3 regions of the Exiguobacterium sp. s130 genome follow, and region 3 is predicted to be linked to each of the others. Evidence: predicted binding sites of a transcription regulator. Region 3 holds the regulator's gene; each other region holds the start of a gene.

Region 1 (10,611 bases), on a different contig from region 3:
ATCATCATGACCGTGAAACCGACCATTAGACCAAGTGTCGCTAAATCGGATCCGTTCTCTGCTTGTGATTCCGGAATCAATTCTTCGACGACGACGAAAATCATCGCTCCGGCAGCGAACGATAATGCATACGGCAGAAGCGGTTGAACGAAGAAGACAGCCGCCGCACCGACCATCGCAGCAATCGGTTCGACGATTGCTGACAATTGACCGTAATGAAAGGCGCGCCGGCGCGACATCCCTTCACCGCGTAACGGAATCGATAACGCAGCACCTTCGGGCATGTTTTGAATGCCAATCCCGAGTGCGAGTGTCAAAGCCCCGGCGACGGTCGCTCCGTCCATATTCAAGGCAGCGGCACCAAAAGCGACACCGATCGCAAGACCTTCCGGAATGTTATGCAACGTGATCGCAAGAAACAGCAACGTCGTTTTCTTAAGTCCTGTTGAAGGACCTTCAGCTGTTTCAAGTGGTGCGGATAAGTGCAAATGCGGTGTGACGAAGTCAAGGAGACGGACGAAAAATCCACCAGCGAGAAAACCGATGGCGGCAGGAATCCACGCGATGCCACCGTCCTGCTCCGTGAATTCGATCGCTGGGGCGAGCAAAGACCAGAATGAAGCGGCAATCATGACGCCGGCTGCAAAACCAAGCATCATGTTCATGACGCGTTTTTCAATCGTTGTAAAGACGAAAACGAGTGCCGCACCAAGTGCGGTTAATCCCCAAGTCATCATACCGGCAAGTAATGCTTGCACGACGACGGGGAGGGAAGTGAACCAATCCAACATGACTATTCCTTCTTTCCGGGCACGATTTAAAGCGGCGATCTGTATGAAAGCTTACCCGTTTTCGATCCGAACGATTCGTGTGAAGGAGATTTCTACTACAACACGACCACGCAGAAAGAGAACGGAACGTTCAGGCTCTAGCCGTTCAACAAAACCGACGACCGTCACGTAGCTACTTTCCTTATAATACGTGATTTCGAGTTCGTTTCCTTCTATTAAAGCCTCTTGAAGTAAAAAGTGCCACGATTCTTGCAGTTGTTCATCGATTTCAGGCAAGTCGAGCTGATGCATTTGGACATAATACTCCCGGAGCAATTGCAAGTGCTCCGGCATGAGAAAAGGGATCCACTTTAAATTCCCTCGATCACGATACGCTGTCATGAAGATCACCTCCTGGATGACCGCCAACGAAACGAAGCCGCCGTTTGGCGACGCTCGTATCGAGAAACGAGACAGCGAGACGAATCGTTCCTTTCCCGTAGCGGAGGTTAACGATGTCCATTGCTTTTAATAAGCGCCGCCGTTTCCAAAGTCGTGTATTATCCTCGAACAAGGATAATTGTAAGGTACCTTGATCGGCAGTCAGATGACCCACTGCGACAGATAAAAAACGAACAGGTTCTCCGTCCAGCCAATTCGGTTCGAATAATTGTAAGACATGACGCAGAATGATTCGCTCATCGGATGTCGGATAAGGCAACCGGACTTGACGCGAGAAGCCACTTCGGACGACGTTTCGAGAATAACGGACACCGATATGAACAGTCCAACCGACTTGATTCGAAAAGCGGCAACGTGCGGCAACATCCTGCACGAGTTCGTTGAGCACATTCCGGATACGTTCGAATTGATAATAGTCCTGCATCAAGGTCACACCGTGTCCGATCGTCCGTTGAGGGGCTTTCTCGAACAAATGGCGAGGGGGAAGCAGTGTCGGTGACGCGTCAAGACCCCAAGCGTGGTGCCACAATTCGGCGCCGATGACACCGAAGCGTTCATGTAACTCTTCGACGGGGCGCATGGCAAGGTCACCGATCGTTTCAATCCCCATCATCTGCAGATGTTGTTCCATGCGGTGTCCGACTCCCCACATCTTCCGAATCGGAAAATCATGGAGACGTCGTGCGACATCAGCGTATCCACATTGTGCGATGCCTTCTTTTTTCCCGATTAAGTCAAGCGTCAGTTTCGCGATGACGTTATTTGGACCAATCCCGATGCGGACATGAATGCCGGTCTGCTTCAGAATCGCTTCTTGAATCTTTTTGGCAGCTTGCAGATCGGAACCAAACAGGCGATCGGTTCCAGTCATGTCAATGAAACTTTCGTCAATCGAATAGACACGGATCGCTTCAGGTGGGGCGAATTGGTGCAGGACATCCAGGACACGAATCGACGTTTTCATATAAGCGAGCATGCGCGGTTCGACGAGTTGAATCGTACGACGAATGGCGTAGGGTAATTGCTCGATTTCGTACAGTCGACCGGCTGTCTTGATTCCAAGCGCTTTTAAGGCGGGAGTAGCGGCGAGAATGACGGATCCGCTTCGTTTTAAATCGGAGACGACCGCAAGACGTGTCGTTAAGGGAGGGAGATTGCGATACTGGCATTCACAGCTGGCGTAGAAGGAAACACTGTCAACACAAAAAATACGTTTATTCTGTGGTAAAACGACGGAAGGAAACATTTGAATCACTCCTTTACATGAAAGAACATATGTTCTTATTTTGATTTTCTTTGACTATAGCATGGTCTCAAAGTGTCTCAAAATAAAAAACTGTTGAAAAAAGAGGGATTTCGAACGATTGACCCTTATGCAAAAGGAGTTTGATACACTAAAGGAGAGAAAAAGGGGGAATTTTTATGAAAGAGATCGTTATCCGTTTACCAGAATTACCGAAAACGCTTCAAGCAGAGACGTTCGATCAAGTCGAAATCGACGATCCATATCTGAAAGGAGCACGTTATGAAAAGGAGTCGATGCCTGTCGAACTGACGGAGCGTATCGATGCCTATCAAGTATGTTTTCAAAATGTCTCGTTCGCGAACCTCACCTTTGACCGCGGTTCGTTCGAAGATATTCGTTTCGAGCAATGTGACTTAACAGGATGTCACTTCCAAGAAACCCGTTTTCACCGCGTGTCTTTCGTCGGATGCCGGATGACGGGTGTTCAGTTTGAAGATTGTACGCTTGATCATCTGACGATCGAAGAAGGACTCGCAGACTATGCCCAGTTCATTCGTAGTACTGTCCGTCATCAGCATTGGAGTGAAACGACGATGAAAGAAGCACAGTTCTTCGAAGTGAAACCGACCCATTGGAAACTCGAAGCGGTCCGGCTTACTGATAGCCAATGGATTGAAACACCATTAAAAGGTCTTGATCTCCGGCAGACGGAACTCTCTGGTATCACAATCGATCCGCGATTTTTACCGGGCGCAGTCATTACGGAAGAACAAGCAGTCGCCTTCGCTCGATTATTAGGATTGGTCATTCCATGAAAAAAGTCTCTTTTCGATGAATTTCGAAAAGAGACTTTTGATTTGTTCTTAAAATGACATCGTTTCGCCATCTTCCGGAATGAGGAAATGGGCAGAGAGGTGGAAAGCAGCTAAAAAGTCAGCAATCATGTCGCGCCGCAGGAGACAGTGATTGACGGACTCGAGGTGCGAGACGATGATCGTTGCTTCCGCTGCTGCTTCGTGTACGGCAAGGAGATCACGCTGCGACATCGTGATCGGTTCTCCCGTCAGGAACTGGGCAGCCCCACTGTTGACGACGATGATATCTGGTGTATGTTGTTCAATCGCATGCGCGACCTCGTCACACCAAATCGTATCACCTGCGATATAAAGCGTCGGTTCGTCCGGATGCGTGAGGACGAGTCCGGAGACATGTCCCATTCGTTCACCGATTTCACCGACACCATGCTGTCCACCTGTTCGATGGACCTGGATATCACCGATCGTCACACCGGAATCGAAGGAAGAGACGTTCGTGAAGCCGGCTTCTCGGATTTGCCGTGCGTCTTCTTCTTGCTGCGCATAGAATGGCAAATGCTTGGGTAGAAATTGTTTTGCAGCATCATCGAAATGATCGGCATGCAGATGCGTGACGAAGACAGCGTCAGGATCGAGCAGTGTCTTAACATCGACCGGTAAGTCGACGAGTGGATTGGCGACGGCATTCGGCGTTTGACCGAAAGGAGGTAAACTGCCTTTTTCGCCGAGAAACGGATCGATCAGTAAAACTTGATTGGCATACGTGACGACAAGCGTTGTATTACGAATTTGTTGAATATCCATTAGGTTCATCCTCTCTCAATGACTCGGATTGACTATTCCCCGTCTGGCATTCAATGAATCCTATCGTAAGCGTTTCTCCATCGCCATGACGTCGACGTATTCGCCGTTCAAGCGACCTTGTTCCTTAAATGTCCCAACAATCCGGAATCCGGAACGGATGTAGAGCTTTTGTCCGATTTTATTGAACGGGAAGGTAAAGAGGATCAGCTTATGCATCTGATGATCGCGCGCATGTTGTTCGGCAGTTTCTAACAACTGTGTCCCGATCCCTTGTCCGCGATGTGTTCGAGTAATGTAGACGGAAATCTCACCAACTGTCGCATAGACAGGACGCGGGTTATACGGATCAAGAGAAATGAAGCCGAGGACACCTGTCTCATCTTCTGCGACATATCCAGCGTAGCGATGCGTACGCTCTGCATACCACTGGGTCATGAACGATAAATCTTTTCGATCCGTCTCAAGCGTTGCGATTCGGTCTTCGATGCCTTCATTATAAATGGATAGAACAGCGGGTAAGTCATGTTCCGTTACAGGACGAATATGCATGTTGCTCACTCCCCAATCGCTTTTCCCTCATTATATCTGTTACGTGTCGATGTAGTGATATGTTTGTGAGATAAGAAAAAGCGCCGATTCTCCTTATATAGAAGAAATCAACGCTTTTGTCGTTCTTAAGAGACCGTGGATGTCTCGTTCTCGTAAATTGGAACCCAACCATCCGTCGTGACGAAAATTCGAACAGCGACGACTTTCCGATCCTCTTGGAGCGTAAAGTAGTGGCGTGTATTGACAGGAACAGAAATCAAATCACCAGGATTGAGTTCGATGTTATAGTAGCCGACTTCTTCGTCTTTGATCGCGAAGACGCCGTGACCGCTGACGATGAAACGGACTTCATCATCCGTGTGATGATGTTCTTTCTGGAAGTTGACGAGCAACTCGTCAAGGTTCGGTGTCGTATCCGAAAGTGAAATGATATCAGCTGTCTGATATCCACGACGTTCTGATACGTCTTTGATTTCTGGAGCGAACGTATCGAGAATCGTTTGTTTGTCGGCATCCGTCAGTGTGAAGTTCTCGACGAGAGGTGCTGGTAGTTTTGAGACGTCCCATTGTTCGTAAAGAACGCCGCGCGATGCGAGGAAGTCAGCGACTTCCGTTTGATCCGTATACCGTGTGTTTGTTTCTTGGAATAAGACTGTTGCCATGAGATGATTCCTCCTTTTAATAGATAGATTGACGGCATGATTGCAACGTCAACGTATAGTTGAATAAAAACTCGAAGGCTTCGAGGTGTTTCTTTGCTTCAAAGGCGGTCGGTGCCCAGACCGTGATTCCGTGATTGCGAATCAGGACGGCACCGCTGTCCGCTGTGACATGCGGTGCAAAAGCAGCAGCGAGTGTCGGGATGTCCGCGTGATTCGGAATGATCGGCACCGTGACCGTCGCATCTTCTTCCCAGTGACCGAGTGCCTTGATGATTTCTTGACCGGAGAAGGTGATACTTCCTTGATCGCCATATAACTCCGAAATCACATTGTTCGCAATCGTATGGACATGCAGGGAACATCCGGCGTTCGTTCGGTTGAACACTTCGACATGGAGCAATGTCTCAGCAGAAGGACGCCCGGATTGCTCACCGATCAATTGACCGGTCGCATCGACATGAACGAAGTCGTCAGGAGTCGTCTGTCGTTTATCTTTTCCGCTTGCCGTCACAAGGAATTCAACCGGGACACCGGATGTCCGGATGGCGAGATTGCCACTCGTACCAGGGAACCAATCGCGCGCCGCAAGCTCTTGTTTGATGGCGCGTAGCTCTTCATACCGTCGCATGAATGTCATGTTGTCACCTCCGCTCGTGTTAAATCATGAACGATATCGTGGAACGTCTCAAACGGTGTATAGGCGATATCGTTCTCTTCACACAACGTGATCAGATAATCACGGGCATAGACACGATCCGCTTGTTTTGCGAGTTCGAAGTCCGTCACCGAGTCGCCGATGACGATGATGACGTCACCGTCTTTACGTAGTGTCCGGGCAACGGACGTTTTACAACAGCCGCACCCGTTCGTGCAATGGGTATCGCAGGCGTTTGGCCAATCGATATGGACGAATGGACCACTAAAATCAGCGACGTTACAGTAAATCTGTTCTTGGTCGAGGAATGGCGCTAAGATTGGTTCGACGAAAAAGTCCATTCCACCGCTGACGATCGAAAAATCGATGCCTTGACGACGACTGTACTGCAGTAACTCCGAAAATCCGTCGCGAATGACTGCACGCTCCAACAAAAAGTCAAGATAGGCTGTTTTTCCGTCAGACGGCAGAAGTGCGAACATTTGCCCGACACCACTCTGAATCGATAACGTCCGGTCGAGTACACCGCGTTTTAACGGTTCGAAGTCACTCGCTGGCGCAAATGCCTGCATGAGTGCGATGATGTTATCCTGTGTCGTCACCGTCCCGTCGAAGTCACAAAGAATCCGTACGGTCATGACTTGATCCCCCAAGCGTCGAGGGCAATTCGTAATTCTTCATGACGCGATGCTGCCGTCGATAGGGATTCATTTGCGAGTGCCGCATCGAGTGCCTGACGGAAAGCAATGACACCAGCCGCAGCACCTTGCGGATGACCATGTACGCCGCCGCCGGCGTTGATGACGGAATCGATCCCGAAGTCTCGTACGAGTTGAGCGACGAGTCCAGGATGAATACCGGCTGAAGCAACCGGGAAGATTGATTTCGTCTGACCGAGACGGGTCGCTTCGACCGCGATACCACGGGCGACATCCTTTGGCAAAGCGACATTGCCGTAAGGAGACGGGAATAGCGTCAAGTCTGCTCCAGCAGCGCGCGGTAATGTGCCGAGTAAGACAGGAGCTGCGACTCCGTGATTCGGGCTAGCGATCAACGCACCGCTATATGCCGGATGATTGAAAATCGGAACGTTGATTTCCGGATCACTTGCCAGTTCGCGTAAGACGTCGAGTCCGTATGTGAAGGTATTCAGCAAGAAAGCAGTCGCTCCAGCATCAATCAATCGCTTGGCTTGATCCTTGAGCGTAAAGACAGGACCGCTGAGTGTGATCGCATATAACGCACGTTTACCGGTCCGTTGGAAGTGAGCATCGATGACCTCACGTCCGATCCGTGCCCGGTCAATCGTTGGTGTCAATGGATTGTCGTATAGGATCTCATCGTCTTTGACGAGATCGATCCCACCAGCGAGTTGTCCTTCGAGTTGATCACGAAGGAACGATAAATCGCGTCCGATGACTCCTTTGAAGATGCTCATTAATAGTGGGCGATCTTCGACACCGATCAAGGAACGGACCCCTTCGATCCCGAACTTTGCACCTGGAAAGTCCGACGTAAATGTATCGGGTAGTAGCAATTCCGTTAATTTGATTTCACCGTCGAGTGAGAGTTTCCCGAAGACGGTCGTCAGAATCGCAGAAAAGTCGCGCGATACGTTATGTTCCGGGTAACGAATCGTGATATATCCTTTGCCATCGCGCTCTTCGGTATGTACGACTTCCCCTTTGAACGAGGCAAGTTGTTGTTGTTCGAGATGATTCAGTTCCGTCCAAGAACCGACTGTCAGACCAAGCGCGAGTTGTTCAGCGCGCTGCTCGAGTCGATCACGGGCAGTCAATTGATAAGTAGCAGTGATATAAGCCATGTCTTTCCTCCTTCAACAAAAAAATGGTCTCTCGTCAGCGACAAGAGACCATGAATGATTCGAACGTGGACTCTTATCTGTCAGCTTAGTAGCTGCAAGAATTAGCACCGTGCCAAAAGGTCGGTTGCTGCGACATCGTAGGGCTTGTCCCTCCGTCTGCTCTTGATAAGAATTGGATGAAATTGTGAAATCTAATTGCAATTTTTACATGAGAATCGCCACTTGTCAAACTATTTTTAGAAAATTTATTTTTTTGAAAATACTCTTTCTATAGATGACTTAAAAATGATATCCGTTTCTGCTTGATTTCGATTTGACAGCGAGGAAGTCGATTGCGTAAGATTCAAATCAATATCACACACGACAACTACATACGACTCTTATCGCGAGTTGGCAGAGGGAATTGGCCCGATGACGCCGCAGCAACCGACCACTGGGCACGGTGCTACATCCAACAGACGTTTCGTCTGAGAGATAAGAGGACGCAGTGACTTTTCTGCGCCTCTTTTCGATGACGAAAAGAGGCGCTTTTTCGTGTATCACATAGGGGGAAACTGAGATGACATATAAAGCATTCACAGAACAGGACGCGATTGATTGTGTTCGGACATTAGGACTGATCGGCGATGGAGCCGTCGAAGCAGAAGAGATTGGCGACGGGAACCTCAACCTCGTCTTTCGGATTCGAGAAGGCGAACATCGCTTGATTTTAAAACAAGCATTACCATATGCGAAGGTCGTCGGGGAGAGCTGGCCGTTATCGCTCGAACGAGCGTGGATCGAGCAATCCGCACTCCGTGAATTCGCACGGCATGCCGTACCGTTCGTGCCACGTGTTTTTCATGCTAGTCATGAAGAGGCATATACGGTCATGGAAGATCTTTCACATCTGACGATCGTTCGAAGTGGTTTACTCGCAGGTGAACAGTATCCGTTGCTTGCGGAACATATCGGTTCTTATCTCGCTCGGACGTTATTCCATACATCGGACTTTGCGCTTGGTCCGGTTGAAAAGAAACGTGTCGCCCGAACGTACTACAATCCAGACATGTGCGACATCACGGAAAAATTAATCTTCACGGATCCGTTTCATGACGCGGAGACGAACGAGATTGAAGCCGGGCTTGAAGAAGAGGTGGCACGTCTATGGGCGGACGATGAGTTGAAACGCGAAGTCGCAAAACTCGAAGCGCTTTTCATCACGAAAGGAGATGCGTTGTTACACGGCGATCTACATACAGGAAGCATCTTTGCTTCGGCAACGGAAACGAAAGTCATCGATCCAGAATTCGCCTTTTATGGTCCATTCGGATTTGATGTCGGACAGTTCATCGCCCACTTATTCTTTGCAGCATACCCGGATTATTCAGCACTTCGTGATGCCCGGATTCGCGACATCGATACGTTCTGGCTGACGTTCGCTTCGACGTTCCGTGCCTTATGGGAACGCGAAGCCGTCGAACCATTCCGGACATCGGGACTCGTCGACGATGTACTGAGCACGATTCTGCAGGATGCACTCGGCTTTGCCGGTTGCGAACTGATTCGTCGGACGATCGGACTCGCACCGGTCGCTGATTTAGAAACGATTAGTTCTATGACGGAACGACTAGAACGAAAACAACATGCTTTACGTTTAGGATCGGCGTTAATCAAACGTCGGACCGAATGTCGGACATTTGATGATTTGCGAAACTTCGACGTAACGGAGGAACTTAGCCGATGAGTACATTCGTTCAAAGTATTCGTTATGAAGATCGTGTCTTGACGATTCTCGATCAGACACGTCTACCGCAGGAAGAACACTATGAAGTCATTACCGATCTTGCACAAGCGGTCGAAGCGATTAAACAACTGCGCGTCCGAGGGGCGCCTGCTATCAGTTTATTTGGCGGATTCGTACTCGTTCAAGAGGCGTACCGGTTTGAAGCAGAACTGTCGATCTATAAGCAAGCCTTGCTTGAGACATCAGCGACGTTACTCGCGACACGACCGACGGCTGTTAACTTACGAAATGTCCTTGATCAATTGAATCCAATCATTCAAGACGGGACGTCGGTAGAAGAGATCCGCGAACGGCTCGAGCAGCGAACGATTGCCTTATACGACCAGGATGCGCAGACGTCACGTCAAATCGGGATTCATGCACTGGAATTGTTCCAGTCAGGCAACCGGATCCTAACGATCTGTAATGCTGGATCGATTGCGACCGCTGCTTATGGAACAGCACTTGCGCCATTCTATATCGCAAAAGAACGCGGCATTGAATTATCTGTTTTTGCGAGTGAGACGCGACCATTACTGCAGGGAGCACGACTGACGACATGGGAGCTACAACGTGCCGGCATCGATGTCACGCTAATTACAGATAACATGGTCGCCCATACGCTGAAAGAAAAACAGATCGATGCAATGATCGTCGGGGCGGACCGGATTACACGCAACGGAGATACGGCGAATAAGATCGGAACGTTCCAACTAGCATTACTCGCTCAAGCTTTCGGTATTCCGTTTTACGTCGCAGCACCGCTCTCGACGTTTGATTTCTCACTTGTTTCCGGAGACGCGATCGAAATTGAAGAACGTGATCCGCAGGAAGTGACGACTGTCCAAGGTGTCGCGACAGCACCGGAAGGCGTCGCTGTCTTCAACCCGGCGTTTGATGTCACACCACACACATTGATCACGGGCATCATTACCGAACTTGGTGTCATCACGCAACCGAATGAAGAAACGATTGAACAATTAACAGGGCTTCAACCCCTCGGATAAGGAGATATGTCATGAAAAAATTAGCTTACGCCGTCCTAGCACCGGCACTGT
Region 2 (10,611 bases), on a different contig from region 3:
CGGAACGTCTGTGTGACGACTTCGTCTGGATTGATCAGGGACGCATCAAACATCAAGGAACACTCGCTCAAATCGGTGAAGCTTCCGGTCAGCCAGGTGCCCGCTTGTTCGACATCATGGAAGCGATGGTGCTCGAGCATGATTGAAACCTTTTTGAAGCAACGGATCCGTCGACGGCACGCGGAACAGCGTCGCTTCTTTCGAGAAATCTTCGACTGGACGATCTTGCTGTATCTCGTCGTTCCGGTCGGGCTGTTCATCATCTATGAGACGGTTCAAATCTTAAGTGGTCAAGCGGACTGGGTTCAAACGGTTCCGGTCGCTTGGATCTTACTTGGTTGGATGCTGTACGGGTTTCTGCCTGCCTTTTACGCTTGGTTCGAACCGGCGGATCGTCTCTTCTTCAAACCGGTTTCTGGAGCGATCGTCCGAATGAAGCGGTATTCTGTTCGGTATCACTTCGTGCGGATTTTCTTATTAACGGCCGGCTTACATCTACTTTGTTTCCCGCTACATCACATCCGGTTTGACCAATCTAGTATCACCGTACTGCTGACTAGTCTCGCGCTTTCTTTACTCCAACCGTTCTTTAGCTTCTGGACATACCGGCTATCTGGGCAACGGTTCTTGCGGAAATGGAGCGGTCATCTCGTCCTGGCAACCGGACGCATCACCCTGTTACTCCTGCTTTGGCTTCAACCGCACCCTGTCCTCTTCGTTGTCGCACTGGGTGTGTTACTGTTCGGATCTTTTCATGTCCGGCACTGGTCACGGCGTGAGGACGGATTAACGGAGGATATCCTGTTGTCGACGAAACGACAGTCGAGTTTATCAACAACCGTCCTTGAATTGAACGGTGCCTTACCGAAGCCGTCTCACCGAAAGCGTCCGTTCCTTCATCTGCGATTATTCAAGCAGACGCACCAGCAACTTCCACTGATCACGTATCTGCGGGATCCGAGTAAGCGTCGCTTCTTGCTCCAACTGTTCGCTGCGATGAACTACGGTCTTCTCGTCTTACCATGGATTGGACGCGGTCTCGTCATCACCTTCGTCCTATTCGTTCTCTTTCAAGAACGGAAACAACATCACACGTGGTTCCGCAAACAATCATTCTACCAGCATATTTCCAATTGATTGATTTCTGCTATACTTTTTCTAATACATAGTTGGAGGGATGACTTCATGCGTACTCATTTATTCTTATTTGGAGGCGGTCCTCCATTTACACCGAATTTGCGAAAACGGTTTGCTGCATTAACGAATGGTGGTCCGGTCGCGATTCTGTATGTCCCACGTACTGGTAAGGAATGGGTGACCTACGCCTCGATTTATACGGAAGCGTTGCAGGAAGAGGGTATTTCGTCCTTCGTCCATCTACCACTGTCTGACGCGCCAACGGATGAACAGCTCGCGCAACTACAGCAATGTCAAGGGATCATCATCTCCGGTGGCGAGACCGAATTGTATCAGCAATACTTGGTCGCGACACCGATTGGTGACATCATCCAGTCGCATTTCGTAAACGGTGTTCCGGTCGCTGGCTTTTCTGCCGGTGCCCTCGTTTCACCCGAACGTTGTGTGATTCCGGAGATCGACCAACGCGACAATCGACGTCTTCGCTTGCCTGGTCTTGCCCTGCTGAAAGACGCTGTCGTCTGTGTCCATTACGAGACGTGGGGCGAAGCTGCCCACCTGGTGAAATCCTTTACGGAAGAAGGCACGAGCCGTGCCTTCGGACTTGCCGACGCAAGCGGGATCTATCTACGCGATCAGCAGCTGATCGAAACGGAAGGAACCGATCCCGTCGTATTATCGCGGAGTCCCGTCAAATGACAGCAATCGTTCCTGCCGTCAAAGGCATCATCATTCACGAGCAACGTCTTCTGATCGTCCGCCGGGCTGTCGCTGACTTCGGCGGCGGAACTTGGGAATGTCCAGGTGGAAAGATCGACTTCGGTGAACTGCCGCTCGACAGTCTCGTTCGCGAAATGAAAGAAGAGACACAGTTGACGGTTACGCCGGAGCGTCTACTCTATGCCTCGAGCTTCCTAACGCATCCCGATCGGCAAATCATTTTGTTGATGTACGTCTGCTCGACGAACCAGACGAGCGTTCAGTTATCCGCAGAACACGACGCTTATCTCTGGGCGGACGAAGAAATGATCCGTCAGTTGATTGCGCCAAATATTTTGGCTGATTTTGAGCGATATGATGTCTGGTCTCTCCTTAGTTGAACGTAATATACTGCCTTGTCTAACGCTCTCGTCAGACAAGGCAGTATTTTTTTCATTATCGAACAGTTGTCGTGTTTTTAAAGTAATGAACAGGGAATCCCTTAAATATATCTATCGTATACATTATTAAGGGGGAATCTTTCATGGACCGTCAAGCCGAAAAACGAAAAAGTAAGATGCCGTTCTTCATCATTCTTGTCATTGCCATATTTGTCATCGTTGCTGCTGCGTTGATCATTTATGTGACGTCTGAACCAAAAGAAGAGACACAAGCACTTATGACACATCTTGCGACTGTCCTTCCGATTTACGTGAACTAGATTCACAAGACCTTTACACAAGTCGTACAACGCCTTCATACATGTTGAGCTATCTCCTCCCGATAGGAATACGGGAGGAGATATTTTATGCCAAAGAAAAAACGATTACTGGCACAACAATTAAATGGATGGTTGATTCCGATCGTCGCCATCGGACTGATCGTGATCAGTGGTCTAAGCGTTTACGCGTCGTACCAACAATCCGTCGCAGCGACTGAGGAACGGCTGATGCGCGAATTAACGATGTTTGATGCGAACGTCCGGGCAACGTTTCTCGCATATCCGAATGACGCAACAGACCGTACGCGTGCCATTAAACGATTACAACAGCAACAGCGAACCGACTTATCACGTGATGACTACACGACTCGCTTTCAAAGCCTGAACACGAGTGAGGCGTTCCGACCGTTGACACTCGAACCAGCAAAACGGAAACAACTACTACAGCATTTAAAAACAGCTCGTACATATGCCTTTTCAAATCAAGACCAGTTTCTTGTCGCGATGACGATTCCGGAACTCGATGACGTCATCTTGCTGACGACCGATCGCGATAAATTAATCGCTCCTGCTCGAGATTTAGCTTGGACACTCATCTGGGTGAGCGTGATCACACTTGTCAGCATCAGCCTCTTGATCCGCTGGCGAATTCAACGACAACTAGCACCGTTATCGAAACTCGCTCTACAGATTGAAGAAGCCCATGCGAAGCGATCGTATCGTCCGTTAACGCTTAAGACGACGACCTTTGAGTTACAACAGCTCACGTTTCAATACAATCAATTGATGCAACAGATTGGGGATTTGACGGTCGAGATGCAACAAGCCAGTCAGGAACTTGAATCCGTCCAGCCCCACTTTTCCTCGCATTTATCCGCGATGGATGAATCGGTGCATGCCGTCGATGAAGTCGCCGGCTCCTTACTTGCGCAATCGACGCAGATGAATCAGACGATCATCGCCTCCACACGTTTGACTGCCCAAGGACACGATGCGTTAAGCGAAATGCAAACGACACTTCTGAACAGTCAACATGCCGTAACCCGTTTTCAACAGACTGTTCAGATAAATCACACGACACTTGAGACATTACAAGAGGAAAGCCAGTTACTGAAGGAACAATCCGCGACGACAGAGCAGATTTTGCAACAGACCTCACATCTACAGCAGCAGATGGAGACCTCAATTTCCCACATCCAGCGTGTCGCTGAAGAGACGCGCCGCCTATCGCTAAATGCGCTGATCGAGTCAACTCGTGCTGGCGAAGCCGGTCGTGGCTTCACGGTCGTGGCCAAGGAAGTCGAAAGACTAGCGATCGATATCCGGACGAGTACGGACCACATCCGTCAGGTCAATCAGACGTGGACGACAGGGCTCAATCAAGTCGAACAAGCGCTCTCGCAGATGACGGAACGGTTTCTCTCGACGTCACAACAGCTTGAGACGGCAACGGAGCACTTGCAACAGATGCTGACTGAAGCGACGACGATCGAGACGACACTAGGGACCGTTGAACACCAACGCCAGATCGTCGCAGAAGTCCAGTCGAATATGCAACAGCATCTACAATCTGTCCAAAAGTTGATGTCAGAGCTCTCGTCCTACAGCCAAGTACTCGGGGATCAAATGCAACACCACGTCATTCAGCAAACGGAATTGAAGACACATAGCGCGGTACTCGAGTCACGGATCAGTTCGTTGCAACAGACCGTTCGCTCGAGCGAATCGTCGTCTTAACAAAAAGAGCGCCTGCCATTCCTGGCAAGCGCTCTTTCCCTCTGTTCTCAGCCGATATAACGTGCTTCCTTTTTATCGATGATATTGCGAATCCGGTTCTCCGTCACCTGATACTGCCCTGCCAGTTGACGAATCGTCTTTCCTTTTTCATACTGCGTGCGAATCGTTCGAATCTGAAACGGTGACAGCGTCACATGTTGACCTAACAAGAGATCAAACTCGCCCAGCAATTCAGTATACTGCTGATCGATTGAAGGCAGGACATCTAAGTTCGACAACTGATCGTCAGCCCGTTTGCCGTTGCGCCGGACGAGTCGCGCTTCCGTGACGTCAGCCGTCAGAAAAGCTTGTGCAACGAGTAGACCGACCTGCACGCGTTCTCCTCGACCACGTTGATAGAGCGTCACTTTGCGATACCCTTCCCGATTGATTCGCGGACGGAGCAAGACACCTTTTCGTCGTTGCTGGACACCGCGACATGTCACGATCGTCCGGTCGAGCGACCTGACGCGACCAAGCGATGAGACTTCATATATACCTACATAGCCGATGACGGCCTTCCATTGCTCTTGCATAGTTGTCCTCCTTCAGACAAGGACACGACGGGACTTCATACCTGAATTATATCAAATTACGAACAAGCGTTCTAGTGATGTCACTCATCGGAATGTGCTATTCTTAGCAGAAAAAGGAAATGAGGTTCGTCCATGAAATTTGTCTTGTTACTTGGTCCCCAAGCGGTCGGAAAGATGACGATTGGTCAGGAAATCGAACGGTTGACGGAGATGAAAGTCTTCCATAACCACCAGACGATCGACTTGTTATTGCCTTATTTTGATTTCTCTGAACCCGCCCATCACCGCTTAAAAGATACGATTCGGCGCGAGATGTTCAAGGAAATGGCGAACAGTTCGCTTGAAGGTGTCCTGTTTACATTCCTCTGTTTATTCGGCGTCGAAGGTGGTGGTCTCGAGTTCATCGAAGAAACGGTTGAGTTGTTCGAACAAGCAGGTGCTGACGTCTATATCGTTGAACTGGATGCGCCGGTCGCGACCCGTCTGCACCGGAACACGACCGAAAACCGATTGACGCACAAAGTGACGAAGCGCGACCTCGCTGCTTCTGAACAAGACTTACGCGAGACGGCAGACGGATACCGGACACGCTCGCTGCCAGGCGAATTGCCGGACGTCAATTATCTCTTTCTTGATACGGAACAGTTAAGTGCGCGTGAAAGCGCTGAAGCGATTTGCGACCATTTCAACTGGTCGCAAACAACGGTCTAATCACAAATAAGCCCCGTCTGCTGAGCAGGACGGGGCTTTAATGATGAAGTTCACGTGCATATCGATTCGCCTGCAACTGAAATCCGTTGCGACGCCAGACCGTCTCACTGCCCGCTTCACTATAAACACGCGTCAATAATAATGTCCGCGCGAGATATGACAAAATCGACGTCAAGGCTTCCGTGATGTACCCGTGCTGATCGCCTTCATCATTTGACGTATATCGCAGGCTTCCGATTGAATCATCCCATGTAAAAATAATCGTTCCGACGATCGTTTTCTCACGTAACGCATGCAGCGTCCACTTACAACCCGATTCTTCATCCGTTGCTTCGACAAATAATCGTGACGTTTTAAAATCCGGATGCCGTCCTTGCATTCAGCTCTCCTCCTCGACCTCAAACGTTGCTGTCGCGTAAGCCTCTCCGTTAATCAAAATCGTCAATGTGTGTGTACCAGGATAATGGACACGCGTCGTCATGTTCCGAAACGATTGGCGTCGTTCGACTTGTAAGACACCTTTAACTTCTCGCTCCCGCAGTTGAAACACCTTCCGACTCGTTCTGCGTTGTTTGACGTAATCGATCGCGTACTCCAAGCGTAAACGTTGTGGAACAGAACTCGTCACGGTGAACGAGAAGTCGAGCTCTTTGCCAATCGTAACCGGCGAGACGACTAAATTTGTAATCTCGACCTCCCCTTGCGTAACGTGTCCGAACAACTGTAAGACTTCTGGATTTCCGCGTTTGAGTAACATCCGGGAAGCATGACGTAAAATCCAGTCCGTATTCGGATCTGTTCTTAAGTGACGTTCGATCCGCTCAATCAGATATTCCGGATGCGTCTTTGAAATATCGTTCAAGTGATTAGCGACACTTTTTCGGACGTAGAGTGACGGATCCTGTAGTAACGCGTCAAGAATTGGTAATGACGGTCGCGGATCAGCAATCAGACTCGGAATCGCTTGTCCCCATGGCAGACGCGGTCGTGTCCCTTCCGACGCTAAGCGCCGAACATGTTCATCGTCTGATGTTGCCCACATGAGTGCTTGCTCGAAATAACGCTCTTGATCAGCGAGTAGAAAACGCCGGACAGCGAACTCAGACGTCGAATACGGTGTCAATTTAGCGAGCGTTGCTAACGCAAGTGTCCAGTCAGTGAGTGTTGCTGTCCGCTCGACATACTCGGGAAAAACGATCCCTGGTAACCCAGTAAACTGTGGTGCGAGTCGTTCCAGCTCCCCAATCGAGTCCGGAAACGGTGGCAGGACGGATTCTAGTGTCTCCGCAACACGACGGACGCGTTGTTTAAACGCAAGCTCTTCCCAGTTCTCCCGTTCGACTCGTCTGCGAAAATCTGATACATCGACCGCTTCTCCTAAGCCATCGAGCCAACTCGGTGAAAACACATCTTTAATCAAACTCATCCTACATCCAGTCCTCTCTTTGTACGCTCCAGTTTGAGCAATGTTTCCTTGCGTGCAAGTCCCCCGGCGTATCCACCTAAATCCCCATTCGTTCGAATGACCCGATGACATGGAATGATGATTGCCAGTTGATTTGCTCCGTTGGCTCGTGCGACAGCGCGAACAGCGGTTGGTTGACCAATTCGGATGGCCAGTTCCTGATACGAGATCGTCTCGCCACTCGGAATCCGTTCAAGTTCTTCCCAGACGCGGCGTTGAAAGGGCGTTCCGTACCGCATCAGTGGCGTCTGAAACAAGACCGGTTCTCCTTTGAAGTAACGACGGAGCTCCCCTTCAATCTGTCCAAAGATGGGTGACTCACCGGGAACGATGACGGCATGTGCTTTTCGACGCAATTGTTCAATTTCCCGTTCAAGTCCCCGTCGATCGACGAATTCAAGAAGATGTAAGTGTTGTTCATCCGCAATCGCAAGCATCGAACCGAGTGGTGTATCAAGCCATTTTGCGCGAAAGACCTGTCCGTCAAAACGTGACGGTGCTTCCCCGAGCATCCGTGCTGACGCTTCACGAAAACCGCTGCTTGATTCATAGCCTCCTACTAATTGCCCTTCGATGACCGGCTTCCCAGTCCGAATCTCTTTCATCGCTAACCCCATCCGCCGTGCCCGAGCATAGGCAACGAACGTCATCCCGAATCGTTTCTTGAACTGGCGCCGTGCTGTTGATTCGTCCAAACCAAGTGCTCGGAAATCAGCTTCTTTGAACCGTTTATCTGGTTCCGCCTCGACTGCTTCGATCAAGCGTTGAATCGTACCGTGATCGCCTGGATAAGCGAGCGGATGACACCGTCTGCACGGTCGATAAGAGGCAAGCAATGCCTCTTGCGCCGTCTCGAAAAACTCACAGTTCTCCGCTTTCGGTTTTCGCGCTGGACACGTCGGGCGGCAAAAAATACCGGTCGTCTTGACCCCGACGAAAAACGTTCCTTCGTACGTCGCGTCACGTCGAACAAGTGCCTCATAATACATATGATGTTCCATCGCTTTCCCCTCCTTTGTCTTTAGTATAACGGCTTGTCCGGTTACGATGTCGCCGAAAATCAGGCATTGATCTGTTTAAGATTCACTTAAGAATTCTCTACCTGTTTTCGAAAGGGACGACGTGCATACTACATGCTATACTCAACGGAAAGTAGGGTTTTCATGTTTGATTTTTTTAAAAGAAACACTTCACGGAATCGGTGATCTTCGGATTTCAATCAAAGAAGGAGCACAAAGCATCCAACTGATTTGCTCGAATGCGATTGCTAACACCTATACACCAGAAGAATTAAACGAATGGTTGACGCCGTTCGGAACGTCTGACGCATCGCGTTCTTCCGGCGGTTCCGGTATCGGTCTGTCGATTGTTCAACAAATCATGGCGCGCCATCACGGAAGTGTCCAGCTCACTTCACCAGACAACCACTTTTCCGTCACGTGTCGTTTTCCGCGTCATTCGTAAGTCAGCATCCGATGCTCTCGTCGGGTGCTTTTTTGGGCTAGGTTGTTACTTCTTAGACACTTCTTTGAAATTGGAATTCGATACACTAAAGACTGTTAGAAATTAGTTGTCGTTTTAAAGGAGTTGTTCGTGTCTTATGAAATCCTCGTCTCGTTCGATTACATATATGCCAGGGCTTGATGGTCTGCGTGCCTTCGCTGTTCTATCTGTCATTCTCTACCATCTGTCTGTTTCATTCTTCTCCGGTGGTTTCCTCGGTGTTGATCTCTTTTTCGTCTTATCCGGTTACCTGATTACTGGTCTTTTGTTACGCGAGTGGCAGACGACCGGACGCCTCGACTTGAAACGGTTTTGGATTCATCGTTTCCGTCGTTTGTTCCCAGCCCTATTCATCATGCTGTTACTCGTTCTCGGATATGTAACCGTCTTTGAACGCGAACTATTGCATACAGTTCGTCAAGATAGTGCCTTTGCGCTTATTTACGGAACGAACTGGTGGTATATCTTCCATGACGTCTCGTATTTCGAGTCGTTCGGGAAACCGTCACCGATCCAAAACCTTTGGTCGCTCGCGATCGAAGAACAGTTCTACCTGCTATTCCCGATCCTACTTTGGTTCGGTATGAAAAATCGTCGCCTGTTCCTTCAATTGATTGGTGTCGCGATCGGCGCATCCGTGCTCGCGATGGCGATTCAATTCACACCGGGTGAGGATCCGAGTCGTGTCTACTACGGTACCGATACACGATTATTCGCCTTATTGATCGGGAGCTTGCTCGCGTTCGCGTGGCAACCGACCCGCTTTAAGATTGATATCCCAAAACGTGGTGTTCGATTGTTGAATCAAACAGGTGCTGTCACGTTGCTACTCTTACTTTTACTGATGGTTGTCACGAGTGAGTTCGGAAGCTTTTTATACCGCGGTGGCTTTTTCATCGTTTCGCTCCTTGCCGCCCTGTTGATTGCTACGATCGCCCATCCGGCGTCGATTTGGAGTCGTTGGTTTGCGCGTCCATCACTTATTGCGATCGGCAAACGGTCGTACGGCTTATATCTATGGCATTTTCCCGTCATCACGTTGCTGACACCGGTCGAGCAAATTGGAACATTCTCGGTACTACGGACTATATTGATCATAGTTATTCTTGTTGCGTTAACAGAAGTCTCGTATCGCCTCATCGAGCGTCCGATTCGTCAACACGGACTGTCTGGTTACTTGAAGCGTTTATCGCTACATCCGCAACAGTTACGTCAGTTCTCAACGGTACAGTGGGCGAGTGTTGCCGTGTTGACGATCCTTATCGTCAGCTTCATTGGTAACTTATCGATTCTTGCTGTTTCCGATACACCGAAGCCAAAACCCGCCTTCCATAAGATAGCGGCGCCAAAAGAAAAACCGAAACCGGTCCTCAAACCGACGACACCGAAAGCAAAACCTGATCAACGAAAAATTTGTCGACCGACGCTTGCGATCGGTGACTCCGTCCTGCTCGGTGTCGAAGATTATCTCGGCAGTACACTCAAACAACTGACGATTGATGCGAAACTCGGTCGACAGCTACGAGAAGCGATTCCGCTAAGTGAGCAGTATGCGTCGTATAATCAACATGGACGCCAAGTCATCCTTCATCTTGGGACAAACGGCAGCTTCCGCAAAGATCAGTTGAATAGCTTACTCGACCAATTTGCAAATGCCGATCACATCTATCTGGTCACTGCACGCGTCCCACGCCCGTGGGAAGCGGAAGTCAATCAGATGTTACGCGAGGCCTCGAAACGAAAACGGGTCGAGCTGATCGACTGGCATGCCGTTGCCGTCAAGCATCCATCATACTTCGAAGCGGATGGTGTTCATTTGAATATTAAGGGCGCCCGGGCCTATTCGAAGATTCTTGCGAAGGCCACGAATTGCGCCGTTTCGACAAAATAAAACCACGACAAACAAGGTAACGGATAGTTCCGCTACCTTGTTTTTTCGTGTTCACCCTGTCGCAAGTAGTTCAAGGTAGATCAGACTGACACTAAGAAGGCTCAGCAAGACACCCAATGCATGTCGTCTGAATCCGAGTAAGAGCAGTGGTAAGGTGGCGATCCCCATCATC
Region 3 (10,611 bases):
CAAATTGTAAGTACAATAAACCGATGAACATCGCCGTCAGAGCAAAGTCGAGACCGAAGCGCTCGGGATCAGGAAACCAGCTACCGACAAGTGCACCGAGAACGGTTGCGATAATCCAGCTAAGATACGCGGTCAGATTTAAGCCATGCATGAAGGACGGTGAGATCTTCCCTTTTTGCGCAGTATTCATTGCGACAGCGAACGATTCATCTGTCAGTAACGTCCCGGTACCGAGTCGGTCACGAAGGTGGCGTGTCTCGACGTGCGGAGCGAGCGTCAGACTCATTAACAAATGCCTGAGATTGACGATGAATGTCGTCAGAATGATGGCAGAGGCGGGACTATTCAACAGCAAGAGACTCGTGATGATGAATTGAGCGGCGCCGGCATAGATGAAGACGGACATGAATCCGACTTCAAGAGGGGATAAGCCGGAGGCACGACCGACGATCCCTGCGGAAAAGCCGATGCCGATATAGCCAAGGACGGTGGGTAGACAGGCGCGGACACCTGCTTGAAAGGCTGATGACATTCGATTCCTCCTCTTTTTTAAGAGCATAGCATTCGTGCGGTATATCGTCACCAACTGGTCAATATTTTCATCATTTTTTTCGACATACTCGACTTGATTTGGTGGTAAAGAGTAAGTGGTACGGCAAAATCAGTTAGGTAAAGGAGCGTTTTTCATGCACAAATTAATGAAAGATTCAAACCGGTTCGTTTCAGACATGGTCGACGGACTCGTACTTGCTCACCCTGATTTGTATAAAAAAGTCGAAGGTGTTAACGTCGTTGCGCGGAAAGTACCACTGGACGGAAAAGTCGGTCTTGTCTCTGGTGGGGGAAGCGGTCACGAACCGGCACACGCTGGATTCGTCGGGGACGGTATGCTTGCTGCGGCTGTTTGTGGGGAAGTGTTCACTTCACCGACACCCGACATGGTGCTTGAAGGGATTAAGGCTGCGCATGGTGGAAAAGGTGTCCTACTCGTCGTCAAGAACTATTCAGGTGACGTCATGAACTTCGATATGGCGAAGGAACTTGCTGAACTCGAGGATATCGAAGTCGATACGGTCGTCGTCAATGATGACATCGCGATCAAAAAGGAAGAGGATCGTCGTGGGGTCGCGGGAACTGTCTTCGTCCATAAGATTGCCGGTGCTGCAGCGGCAGAAGGAAAATCACTAAGTGAAGTCAAAGCAGTTGCGGAAAAAGTCATCAAGGGCGTTCGTTCGATCGGAATGGCACTCTCACCATGTTACATGCCGGAGAGCGGCAAGCCAGGCTTTGAGTTGCATGATGACGAGATGGAGATCGGAATCGGGATCCACGGTGAAAAAGGACTTGAACGAAAAGCAGTCGCTTCCGTTGATGCGATCGTCAAAGAGTTGCTCGATCGTTTGACGAAAGAAGTACCAGACAAAAAAGTCGCCGTCATGGTGAATGGGATGGGCGGAACACCAGAATCCGAACTGTACATCACGTATAAATATGTCGCGGAAGAACTTGAGGCGCATGGTTACGAGATTGCCCGCTCATTCGTTGGAAACTATATGACATCGCTTGAGATGCACGGGTTCTCAATCACGCTCTTACCAGTGGATGATGAACTGCTCGGATATCTCGATGCAGAAACGAAAGCGATTGGATTCTAATTCAAATAAACGGGGTGTAAAAACATGAAGTTGACGACGGAACAGTTGCAAAGCGCGCTCCTCAAAGCAGCGGAACAGATCGAACAGCATAAGGATGAATTGACGGACCTTGACCGGGAAATTGGTGATGGAGATCATGGAATTAACATGTCGCGTGGCTTCCAAGCAGTCCAGAAGACGCTAGAAGAACACGGCGAATATGAGGATTTAGGAGCTTTATCCAAAGAAGTCGGGATGACGCTGATCAAAACGATTGGTGGGGCATCCGGTCCTTTATACGGGACAGCATTCGTTAAGTTCGCCGGTGCATTCAAAGGGAAAACAGAAGTCGAAGGTGCAGAGCTTGCAGACGCTTTCCGCGAAGCGACGGAAGGGATCAAGTCGCGCGGAAAGTCAGAATTCGGTCAAAAGACGATGGTCGATATCTGGACACCGTTCCAAGAAGCGCTCTCGCAAGAAGGGGACTTGAAAGCGGCAATCGATCAAGCACTTGCTGATACAAAAGCGCGTATCGCAACGAAAGGGCGCGCGTCCTACTTCGGTGAAGCGACGGAAGGCGTCCAGGACCCAGGTAGTTTATCGAGTGCTTTGCTACTCGGCGAAATCGCGGAGGTGCTTCATGGTTAATCTTGTACTCGTTTCTCATAGTGAAAAACTCGCGGCTGGGCTGAAAGAACTGTTGGCAGAGATGGCACCGGATACGCCAGTCTTAGTAGCAGCCGGTCTTGAAGATGGTAGCATTGGAACAGACGCGACACGAATCGAAGAAACACTGAATACACTAGACGACGATGGAGTCGTCTTAACGGATATCGGTTCTGCGACGATGAATACGGAATTAGCACTTGAATTATACAGTGGCGAACGGACGGTACGTTTTATCGACGCACCACTCGTCGAAGGTGCTTTTCTAGCAGCTGTTTTAAGTGGACAGTCGAAATCCGTCGATGAGATTGAAGACGGATTAAAAAATGAGTTTGGCAAATAAGTAATAAATCCCCCATCGCGAATAGGCGAGGGGGATTTATTTCAATTACTTTTATTCATATTAAAACTTGGTAGAGAGTCTCATGAATCAAAACGACTGGAGCCATTTTTCTAACCACTCTCTAGGCAAATGAATTGTAGCTAAATCAATGGTCTGTAATTCATTTAGAGTATAACTGTTAGCAAGATACATATCCCATTGTGCATCGATATCGTTTGCTACTTCAGTCGCTTGTTCACTTAATGGATAAGTTCCACGTCCGTCAGTTGCAAGATGATAGTAATCATTATGGTAGACGTCAATCATATACCGGTAACACCAATCTGCCAATTCTTCATGTGTGATGTTGCCTTCTAGTGCGGCCAAAATGTGCTCTTTTAGCTGTTGATCAGAATAAATGGTATTCATGAGGCACCTCACGCTATATTTTCTATAAGATATCAAAAACCCGGTCCCTCTGTAAAAGGGATCGGGTTATTAATTAACTTATTTCGATGGTTTAAAGACCATTGTCGCTTCCACTGCTTTTTGCCATCCAGCATAGCGTTGTTCACGATCGTCTTCTTTCATCTCTGGTTTAAACTGATGATCGAGCTTCCATTGTTGTTTGATTTCCGCTTTATCTTTCCAGTAACCAACAGCTAATCCAGCAAGATATGCTGCACCGAGTGCAGTCGTTTCGTTGATTTCTGGACGATCGACAGGAACGCCGAGGATGTCCGATTGGAACTGCATCAAGAAGTTATTGGCTACAGCACCACCGTCGACACGAAGTGTTTTCAGTTCGATTCCAGAATCTTGTTCCATCGCTGTCAACACGTCGCGTGTTTGATAAGCGAGTGATTCAAGCGTTGCCCGAACGAAGTGCTCTTTATCTGTTCCGCGTGTTAATCCGAAGATCGCCCCACGAACATCTGAATCCCAATACGGTGCACCAAGACCGACAAAAGCAGGAACGACGTAAACACCGTCTGTTGAATCGACTTTCGTTGCATAGCCTTCTGAATCTTTCGCGTGTTTCAACATACGGAGTCCATCACGGAGCCACTGGATCGCAGAACCGGCGACGAAGATAGAACCCTCAAGCGCATATTCGACTTTTCCATCAACGCCCCAAGCAATTGTCGTCAGGAGTCCGTGGTCAGAAGAAACGGCTTTCTCACCCGTATTCATGAGCATGAAACAACCTGTTCCGTATGTGTTCTTTCCTTCACCCGCTTCGAAGCATGTTTGACCGAAGAGTGCAGCTTGTTGGTCACCAGCGATCCCAGCGATTGGCACTTCGTAACCGAAGAAGTGATACGGTACTGTTTTATCGTAGACTTCACTCGATTGACGAACTTCTGGCAACATTGATGCAGGAACACCGAGGATATCGAGCAACTCTTCATCCCATTTTTGCTCATAGATGTTATACATCAATGTTCGTGAAGCGTTCGTGTAATCCGTGATATGCGTTTTTCCACCAGACAGTTTCCAAACGAGCCACGTATCGATCGTACCGAAGAGTAATTCACCGTTCTCTGCTTGCTCACGTGCGCCTTCGACATTGTCGAGAATCCATTTGACTTTCGTACCAGAGAAGTAGGCATCAATCAAAAGTCCTGTTTTATCACGGAACTTCTGATTCAAACCTTGTTCTTTTAAGTCGTCACAGATACCAGACGTTTGACGTGATTGCCAAACGAGCGCGTGATAAACCGGTTTACCTGTTTCTTTGTTCCAGACCACTGTCGTTTCACGTTGGTTTGTGATTCCGATTCCGGCGATTTGCTCAGGTTTGATATCTGCTGTTCCGAGTGCTTCAGCCATAACAGCAAGAATCGAACCCCAGATTTCGTTTGCATCGTGCTCGACCCAGCCTGGTTGCGGGAAGTATTGCTTGAATTCCCGTTGTGCCGAGTTGACGATTTTCCCGTCGTGATCGAAGATGATCGCACGTGAGCTTGTCGTACCTTGGTCGAGTGCTAGGATATACTTGTTTTCCATTTCGAAATCCCCCTTGAGCGGTATGTGTTTGTGAAACGTGATCTTAGTAGATCAATTGATAGATGAACACGGCAAGCGCTCCGCCGATGATTGGACCAACAACTGGAATCCATGAGTAGCCCCAGTCAGATGACCCTTTATTCGGAATCGGTAAGATAGCATGTGCGATACGCGGTCCAAGGTCACGGGCCGGGTTGATGGCATATCCTGTTGTACCACCAAGTGATAGACCGATGACGACGACGAGTAAACCGACGATAAGTGGTTTTAAGCCGTCACCGAATGTCGTTAAACCGAGCGCCAAGATACCGAAGACGAGAACGAATGTCCCGATGATTTCAGAAATCAAGTTCGACGGCGTATGGCGAATCGCTGGACCTGTTGCGAACACACCGAGTTTTGCAGCTTGATCATCAGTCGCTTCAAAATGTTTCATGTAATGAAGCCAAACGAGAATGGCGCCGATGAAAGCTCCGACAAGTTGTCCGGCAATATAGACAGGAACGTCTGCCCACGGTAAATCAGAGTTTAAAGCAAGTGCAATTGTTAAAGCAGGGTTCAAGTGCGCTCCACTCTCAGCAGCGACGAATGCTCCTGTCATGACAGCAAGACCCCAAGCGAACGTGATGACAATCCATCCGCTGTTTTCGGACTTCGTCTTTCTCAAGACGACACCGGCGACGACACCATCCCCGAGCAGAATGAGGATCATCGTACCGATCATTTCTAGTACAAAGTTATTCATGCAAAAACCCTCCCTTTGGATTAAAGCAAATAATGGTCTTTCTACTTTAAATTACTCCGATTTGATAACGTTTTCAATACATATAATTGAAATATAGGAATGGAAATTTTTTATTTTAATGTTTAAAGATACGAAAAATTGGATATGAAAACACCTCGTCTTGCCTGCAAGCAAGCAAAAGAGGTGTTAACGACGACGCTTTTTTCTTTTTTTAGGTCGAAACCAACTACTGGAATAATCTAGTAGGATATGAATTGTACTCGCCACCATGATACCAATGACAAAAGCGGGTAGGGAAGCGAACCAGGAATCGATGGTCTCTGACGCGATGACTTGAAAATACAAGCTGAGAAATAATAAGGGAATCACAAGTGCAGCACTATAAAGGAGTCGAATGACATCCCCAATGATCAATCCGTGTGACCAGATCGAGCGGTGGGGCATGATCTTCACATAAGGCATCCACAGGACTCGAAATGGTCCAAAGCGATAATACGGTTCTGACTTTAAATCGAGGTCAGGTGACAACCAAAGCGTACCGACAGCGATACCGATGGCAGTCGGTAACCAATCGGTTTGTTGCGTTGCGACCGAATACGCAACGTAACCCGTCAGTGCGACGGTATTGACGGTATCATGTACATTTCCTGAAGGCATGAAAAAAGACCAGTCGTAACTGGTCCCTCCGTCAATGAATCGTCCGATACACGCCGATTACCTTACCAAGAATGGAGACATTATCGAAATACATCGGATCCATCGAGTCATTTTCTGGTTGTAGACGTACCTGTTGATCTTCTAAGAAGAACCGTTTCACCGTCGCTTCGCTATCTTCGGTCATAGCTACGACGATTTCTCCGTTTTCTGCTGTGTTTTGTTGGCGTACGATGACACGATCGCCGTCAAGAATACCTGCGTTAATCATTGATTCCCCATCGATCGTCAACATGAAGACCGTTTCGTTTCCTACATAATGTGCAGGAAGCGGGAATTGTTCTTCGATGTTTTCAATCGCTGTAATCGGAAGACCAGCTGTGACTTTCCCGATGACGGGAACATGAACGATGGCTTCCGTGATTTCTTCAGGCTTATCAAGCAATATCTCAATCGCACGTGGTTTCGTCGGGTCACGGCGAATCATTCCCCGTTTCTCGAGTCGATCCAAATGACCGTGTACCGTCGAGCTAGACGCGAGTCCGACTGCTTCTCCGATTTCACGAACTGATGGTGGATACCCCTTCAGTTTCACTTCAGAGACGATGTAGTCGAGAATCTCTTGTTGGCGCTTAGACATTTTCCGCATACGAATTGCCACCTCTTTCTGGATTGAATTTTGAAATGTAAGAATATATGTTTCTAAATTCACTATAACATAGAACAAATGAGCGTACAAACAATTGTTCGACATTTTGTGTTGACCGAACACAGGTTCTGTGTTTATTATGAGTTATGCGAACAATTGTTCCGCGAACGTTTATTCTAACTCATTCATTTCATATTTGGAGGGATTCATGATGATTCATACGATTCGTACTCATGCTTTTTCTATTCTCTTCTATGCATTAAGTATTGCCTTCGTGATCTTTTTACTCACACCACGCCCAGATGAAAAAGTAGCGCAATTGATGACGGCTTCCGTTACGGTCGATGAGAACGCTACAGTCGAACAAATTGCTGAAGTCTACAATGACGGTTCGATGTCAGATGAGGAATACGTCAACTGGTTGATCAAAAATAATGATGTTGAGACAAAACATGTCATCTCAAAAAGCAAAATCGTTGTACCAATCGCACAACAATGACAAAATGGAAAAGTTGTGAAAGAACGAACAGGGATGTGAGGTACGATGAAGGTCGTGATTTATTGTCGAGTATCGACCGAAAAAGAAGCACAAGATAGTTCGATTGAACGCCAACGGATGGAGCTTTCGAAGGTTGCTTCTCAAAAGGGATTTGATGTCGTGGACATCGTCTCTGAAAAAGAGAGTGGATATGATGTTGATCGGGAAGGGATGCTAACAGTTCTTGATTATGTGACACGCAATACGGTAGATGCGGTCCTGGTGACAGATGATACACGGATTGGTCGAGGGAATGCAAAAATCGCTATTTTGCATACATTCAAAAAACATGGGGTCCGCTTGATGACGCTTGATTCAGATGGAGAATATCAACTTGCGGATGCAGAAGCGATGGTCCTTGAGATCGTCTCACTCGTGGAAGAATACCAACGGAAACTGCATAATGCAAAAATCGCCCGTGGCATGCGGCGAGCAGTCGAACAAGGTTTTCGCCCGGAACGAAATCTCAATCGTCAAGGAGAGAACGCAGGACGTAGTCGAAAAGACGTACCGATCGAAGAAATTGTACGTCTTCGAGAACTCGGATTGACGTTTTCTGATATCGCCATCACCTTGCGGGGGATGGGGCATGATATTTCAAAAGCAACGGTCAATCGTCGATATCTTGAATACCGCGAACTGACACCTAGCCCGGAATGAGAAGCAAGTAACCCGTCGACTGACGCGGTTAACTTGCTTTTTTTTATAAGCTCTTTTACAGTAAGAATACAATTGAACAACTCAAGTTTGAGTCATAAAGAAAGAGGGATTCCATGTTATCACAAGAACAATTAGATCGAATCAATGCATTAGCGAATAAATCAAAAGTTGAGCCGTTATCGGAAGCGGAAACGGCAGAGCAAAAAGAATTACGTGCAGCGTATCTCGCAGCATTCCGTGGATCGTTCAAAAACCAACTCATGGGTATGAAAATCGTCGATGAAGAGGGAACGGACGTAACACCTGAGAAATTGAAACAAGCACAAGAAGAAGAACGGAATAAACAATAATCGTTCGTTTCTTTTATAGAAGAAAGAGGTCTCGCGTCAAGCGGACCTCTTTTTTGTTTAGAGCGAGTATCTTTTTTGTTTAGAGCGAGTATCTTTTTTGTTTAGAGTGAGTAGGTGAGGAAACATTGTACGATAGCAATACATCTTAATAGAGGACATTCATCGATTCAGACATCCTGTATGAGTCGATAGAACGGCTATAGATAGCGCATTCATTTTAATGTGACATACTATTTAGAAAAGTTGTATCACATTTAAGAGTATGCTAAAATGAGTAGGAATTTGTGAAAAAGAGAGAGGATGATTGTTTTGACGAACATGACGACAGTAGAACAATTAGCAATTAATACGATTCGTACCTTATCGATTGATGCCGTACAAAAGGCGAACTCGGGTCACCCAGGTATGCCAATGGGAGCAGCGCCGATGGCATTCTCGCTTTGGGCGGATCATATGAACCACAACCCTAAAAATCCAGAATGGTTCAACCGCGACCGTTTTGTACTTTCAGCCGGACACGGTTCGATGCTTCTCTACTCACTCCTCCACCTATCGGGATATGATCTATCGATGGATGATCTTAAATCATTCCGTCAATGGGGATCAAAAACACCAGGTCACCCGGAATACCGTCACACGGCTGGTGTAGATGCGACAACGGGTCCACTTGGTCAAGGGATCGCGATGGCAGTTGGTATGGCGATGGCAGAACGTCATCTTGAAGCAAAATACAACCGTGACGATCTCAACGTCGTTGATCACTTCACATACGGAATTTGTGGAGATGGAGACTTAATGGAAGGTGTCTCAGCTGAAGCGGCTTCACTCGCAGGTCACCTTGGTCTTGGTAAATTGGTCGTATTGTATGATTCAAACGATATTTCACTTGATGGCGATCTCGATAAATCATTCTCTGAAAACGTCCAGAAACGCTTCGAAGCTTACAACTGGCAAGTCATTCGTGTAGAAGACGGAACGGATATCGATTCGATTTCGAAAGCAATCGCGGCGGCACAAGCAGAGACGACAAAACCGACATTGATTGAAGTCAAAACAGTCATCGGTTTCGGTTCACCGAACAAATCAGGGAAGTCGGCTTCTCACGGTGCACCACTTGGTGAAGCAGAAATCAAATTGACGAAAGCAAGCTACATTTGGGATCACGAAGAGTTCTACGTTCCTGAAGAAGTCAAATCATTGTTTGACGAGCGGGTCGTCCAACGTGGTGCTTCTGCAGAAGACGCATGGAACGAGACGATGAAACAATACGAAGCAGCGCACCCAGAATTGCATGCTGAACTCGTTCGCGCAATCGCAAACGAATTGCCAAGCAACTGGGAAGCAGACCTTCCGACATACGACTTGTCGTCGAAAAAAGCAACGCGTCAAACAAGCGGTGAAGTCTTGAATGGTCTCGCGAAGAACGTTCCGACATTGTTCGGTGGTTCAGCTGACCTTGCAGGATCAAACAACACGATGCTCAAAGGCGAAGCAGACTTCGATATCGACCCAAGCGGTCGTAATATCTGGTTCGGTGTACGTGAATTCGCAATGGCAGCAGCTGTCAACGGTATGGCACTTCACGGCGGCGTCATCCCTTACGGTGCAACATTCTTCGTCTTCTCGGATTACCTCCGTCCAGCTGTTCGTTTAGCAGCATTAATGGGACTTCCATCAATCTTCGTCTTGACGCACGACTCGATCGCTGTCGGTGAAGATGGTCCAACACACGAGCCAGTCGAACACTTGATGAGCTTCCGTGCAATGCCGAACGTCACGATCTACCGTCCAGCAGACGGAAAAGAGACGATCGCAGCATGGAAAACAGCAGTTCAAGCAAAAGATAAACCGACACTCCTCGTCTTGACACGTCAAGGTCTTCCTGAACTTGAAGGTACGACGACAGAAGGTGCTGAAAAAGGTGGTTATGTCATCGCTGGTGACGTTACGAAAGCTGATACACTCTTGCTCGGTACTGGTTCAGAAGTTCACCTTCTTGTCGAAGCACAAAAAGAACTTGGTGAATCAGCAGCTGTCGTTTCACTTCCATCATGGGAAGTATTCGAAGCACAATCAGCAGAGTACAAAGAATCGGTTCTTCCAAAACACATCACGAAACGTGTAGCAATCGAAGCAGGGGCTTCACTCGGTTGGTACAAATATGTAGGTACAGAAGGACAAGTCATCGGAATCGATCGTTTCGGCGCATCTGCTCCTGGAGACTTCCTCTTGAAAGAATACGGCATGTCTGTTGAGAACGTTTTAGCGACTGTCAAGCAACTCGGATAATCATTTCCGGAAAAACGGGTCCGATCTTACGTCGGACTCGTTTTTCATCTATTATCATCTATGCAAACAATTGGAATTATAGTATAGTAAAAAG

The links. Region 3 encodes LexA, which represses DNA repair genes until DNA is damaged. Its sites were predicted from a motif close to CGAACATATGTTCG; they were not measured.
Region 1: HZS85_RS11195 (Y-family DNA polymerase) is a predicted target of LexA. The motif match lies at 2,501-2,514, and genes of this name have one in related genera.
Region 2: HZS85_RS11740 (NUMOD4 domain-containing protein) is a predicted target of LexA. The motif match lies at 4,929-4,942, and genes of this name have one in related genera.

Annotation. Positions count from the first base shown of each region.
Region 1 is NZ_JACSNI010000004.1:26,591-37,201, reverse strand. Features, by position in the region: gene HZS85_RS11205 (ZIP family metal transporter) at 1-791, opposite strand, end outside; gene HZS85_RS11200 (YolD-like family protein) at 843-1,172, opposite strand; gene HZS85_RS11195 (Y-family DNA polymerase) at 1,156-2,478, opposite strand; gene HZS85_RS11190 (pentapeptide repeat-containing protein) at 2,655-3,293, shown strand; gene HZS85_RS11185 (MBL fold metallo-hydrolase) at 3,342-4,097, opposite strand; gene HZS85_RS11180 (arsinothricin resistance N-acetyltransferase ArsN1 family A) at 4,158-4,646, opposite strand; gene HZS85_RS11175 (1,2-dihydroxy-3-keto-5-methylthiopentene dioxygenase) at 4,772-5,308, opposite strand; gene HZS85_RS11170 (methylthioribulose 1-phosphate dehydratase) at 5,325-5,945, opposite strand; gene HZS85_RS11165 (2-hydroxy-3-keto-5-methylthiopentenyl-1-phosphate phosphatase) at 5,942-6,601, opposite strand; gene HZS85_RS11160 (2,3-diketo-5-methylthiopentyl-1-phosphate enolase) at 6,598-7,788, opposite strand; SAM riboswitch class I at 7,859-7,960, opposite strand; SAM riboswitch class I at 8,166-8,269, shown strand; gene mtnK (S-methyl-5-thioribose kinase) at 8,348-9,514, shown strand; gene mtnA (S-methyl-5-thioribose-1-phosphate isomerase) at 9,511-10,560, shown strand; gene HZS85_RS11145 (sugar ABC transporter substrate-binding protein) at 10,572-10,611, shown strand, end outside.
Region 2 is NZ_JACSNI010000004.1:130,764-141,374, forward strand. Features, by position in the region: gene HZS85_RS11710 (ABC transporter ATP-binding protein) at 1-146, shown strand, start outside; gene HZS85_RS11715 (ABC transporter permease) at 139-1,137, shown strand; gene HZS85_RS11720 (Type 1 glutamine amidotransferase-like domain-containing protein) at 1,186-1,836, shown strand; gene HZS85_RS11725 (NUDIX hydrolase) at 1,833-2,237, shown strand; gene HZS85_RS11730 (hypothetical protein) at 2,381-2,557, shown strand; gene HZS85_RS11735 (methyl-accepting chemotaxis protein) at 2,645-4,294, shown strand; gene HZS85_RS11740 (NUMOD4 domain-containing protein) at 4,342-4,869, opposite strand; gene HZS85_RS11745 (AAA family ATPase) at 5,002-5,580, shown strand; gene HZS85_RS11750 (GNAT family N-acetyltransferase) at 5,618-5,959, opposite strand; gene HZS85_RS11755 (DNA alkylation repair protein) at 5,960-7,006, opposite strand; gene HZS85_RS11760 (bifunctional transcriptional activator/DNA repair enzyme AdaA) at 7,003-8,046, opposite strand; gene HZS85_RS11765 (ATP-binding protein) at 8,213-8,509, shown strand; gene HZS85_RS11770 (acyltransferase family protein) at 8,646-10,439, shown strand; gene HZS85_RS11775 (CopD family protein) at 10,491-10,611, opposite strand, start outside.
Region 3 is NZ_JACSNI010000003.1:372,575-383,185, forward strand. Features, by position in the region: gene HZS85_RS09540 (AzlC family ABC transporter permease) at 1-532, opposite strand, end outside; gene dhaK (dihydroxyacetone kinase subunit DhaK) at 687-1,655, shown strand; gene dhaL (dihydroxyacetone kinase subunit DhaL) at 1,680-2,282, shown strand; gene dhaM (dihydroxyacetone kinase phosphoryl donor subunit DhaM) at 2,275-2,643, shown strand; gene HZS85_RS09560 (hypothetical protein) at 2,731-3,051, opposite strand; gene glpK (glycerol kinase GlpK) at 3,130-4,632, opposite strand; gene HZS85_RS09570 (MIP/aquaporin family protein) at 4,676-5,377, opposite strand; gene HZS85_RS09575 (metal-binding protein) at 5,564-6,034, opposite strand; gene lexA (transcriptional repressor LexA) at 6,066-6,680, opposite strand; gene yneA (cell division suppressor protein YneA) at 6,892-7,179, shown strand; gene HZS85_RS09590 (YneB family resolvase-like protein) at 7,225-7,878, shown strand; gene HZS85_RS09595 (DUF896 domain-containing protein) at 7,992-8,228, shown strand; gene tkt (transketolase) at 8,529-10,517, shown strand.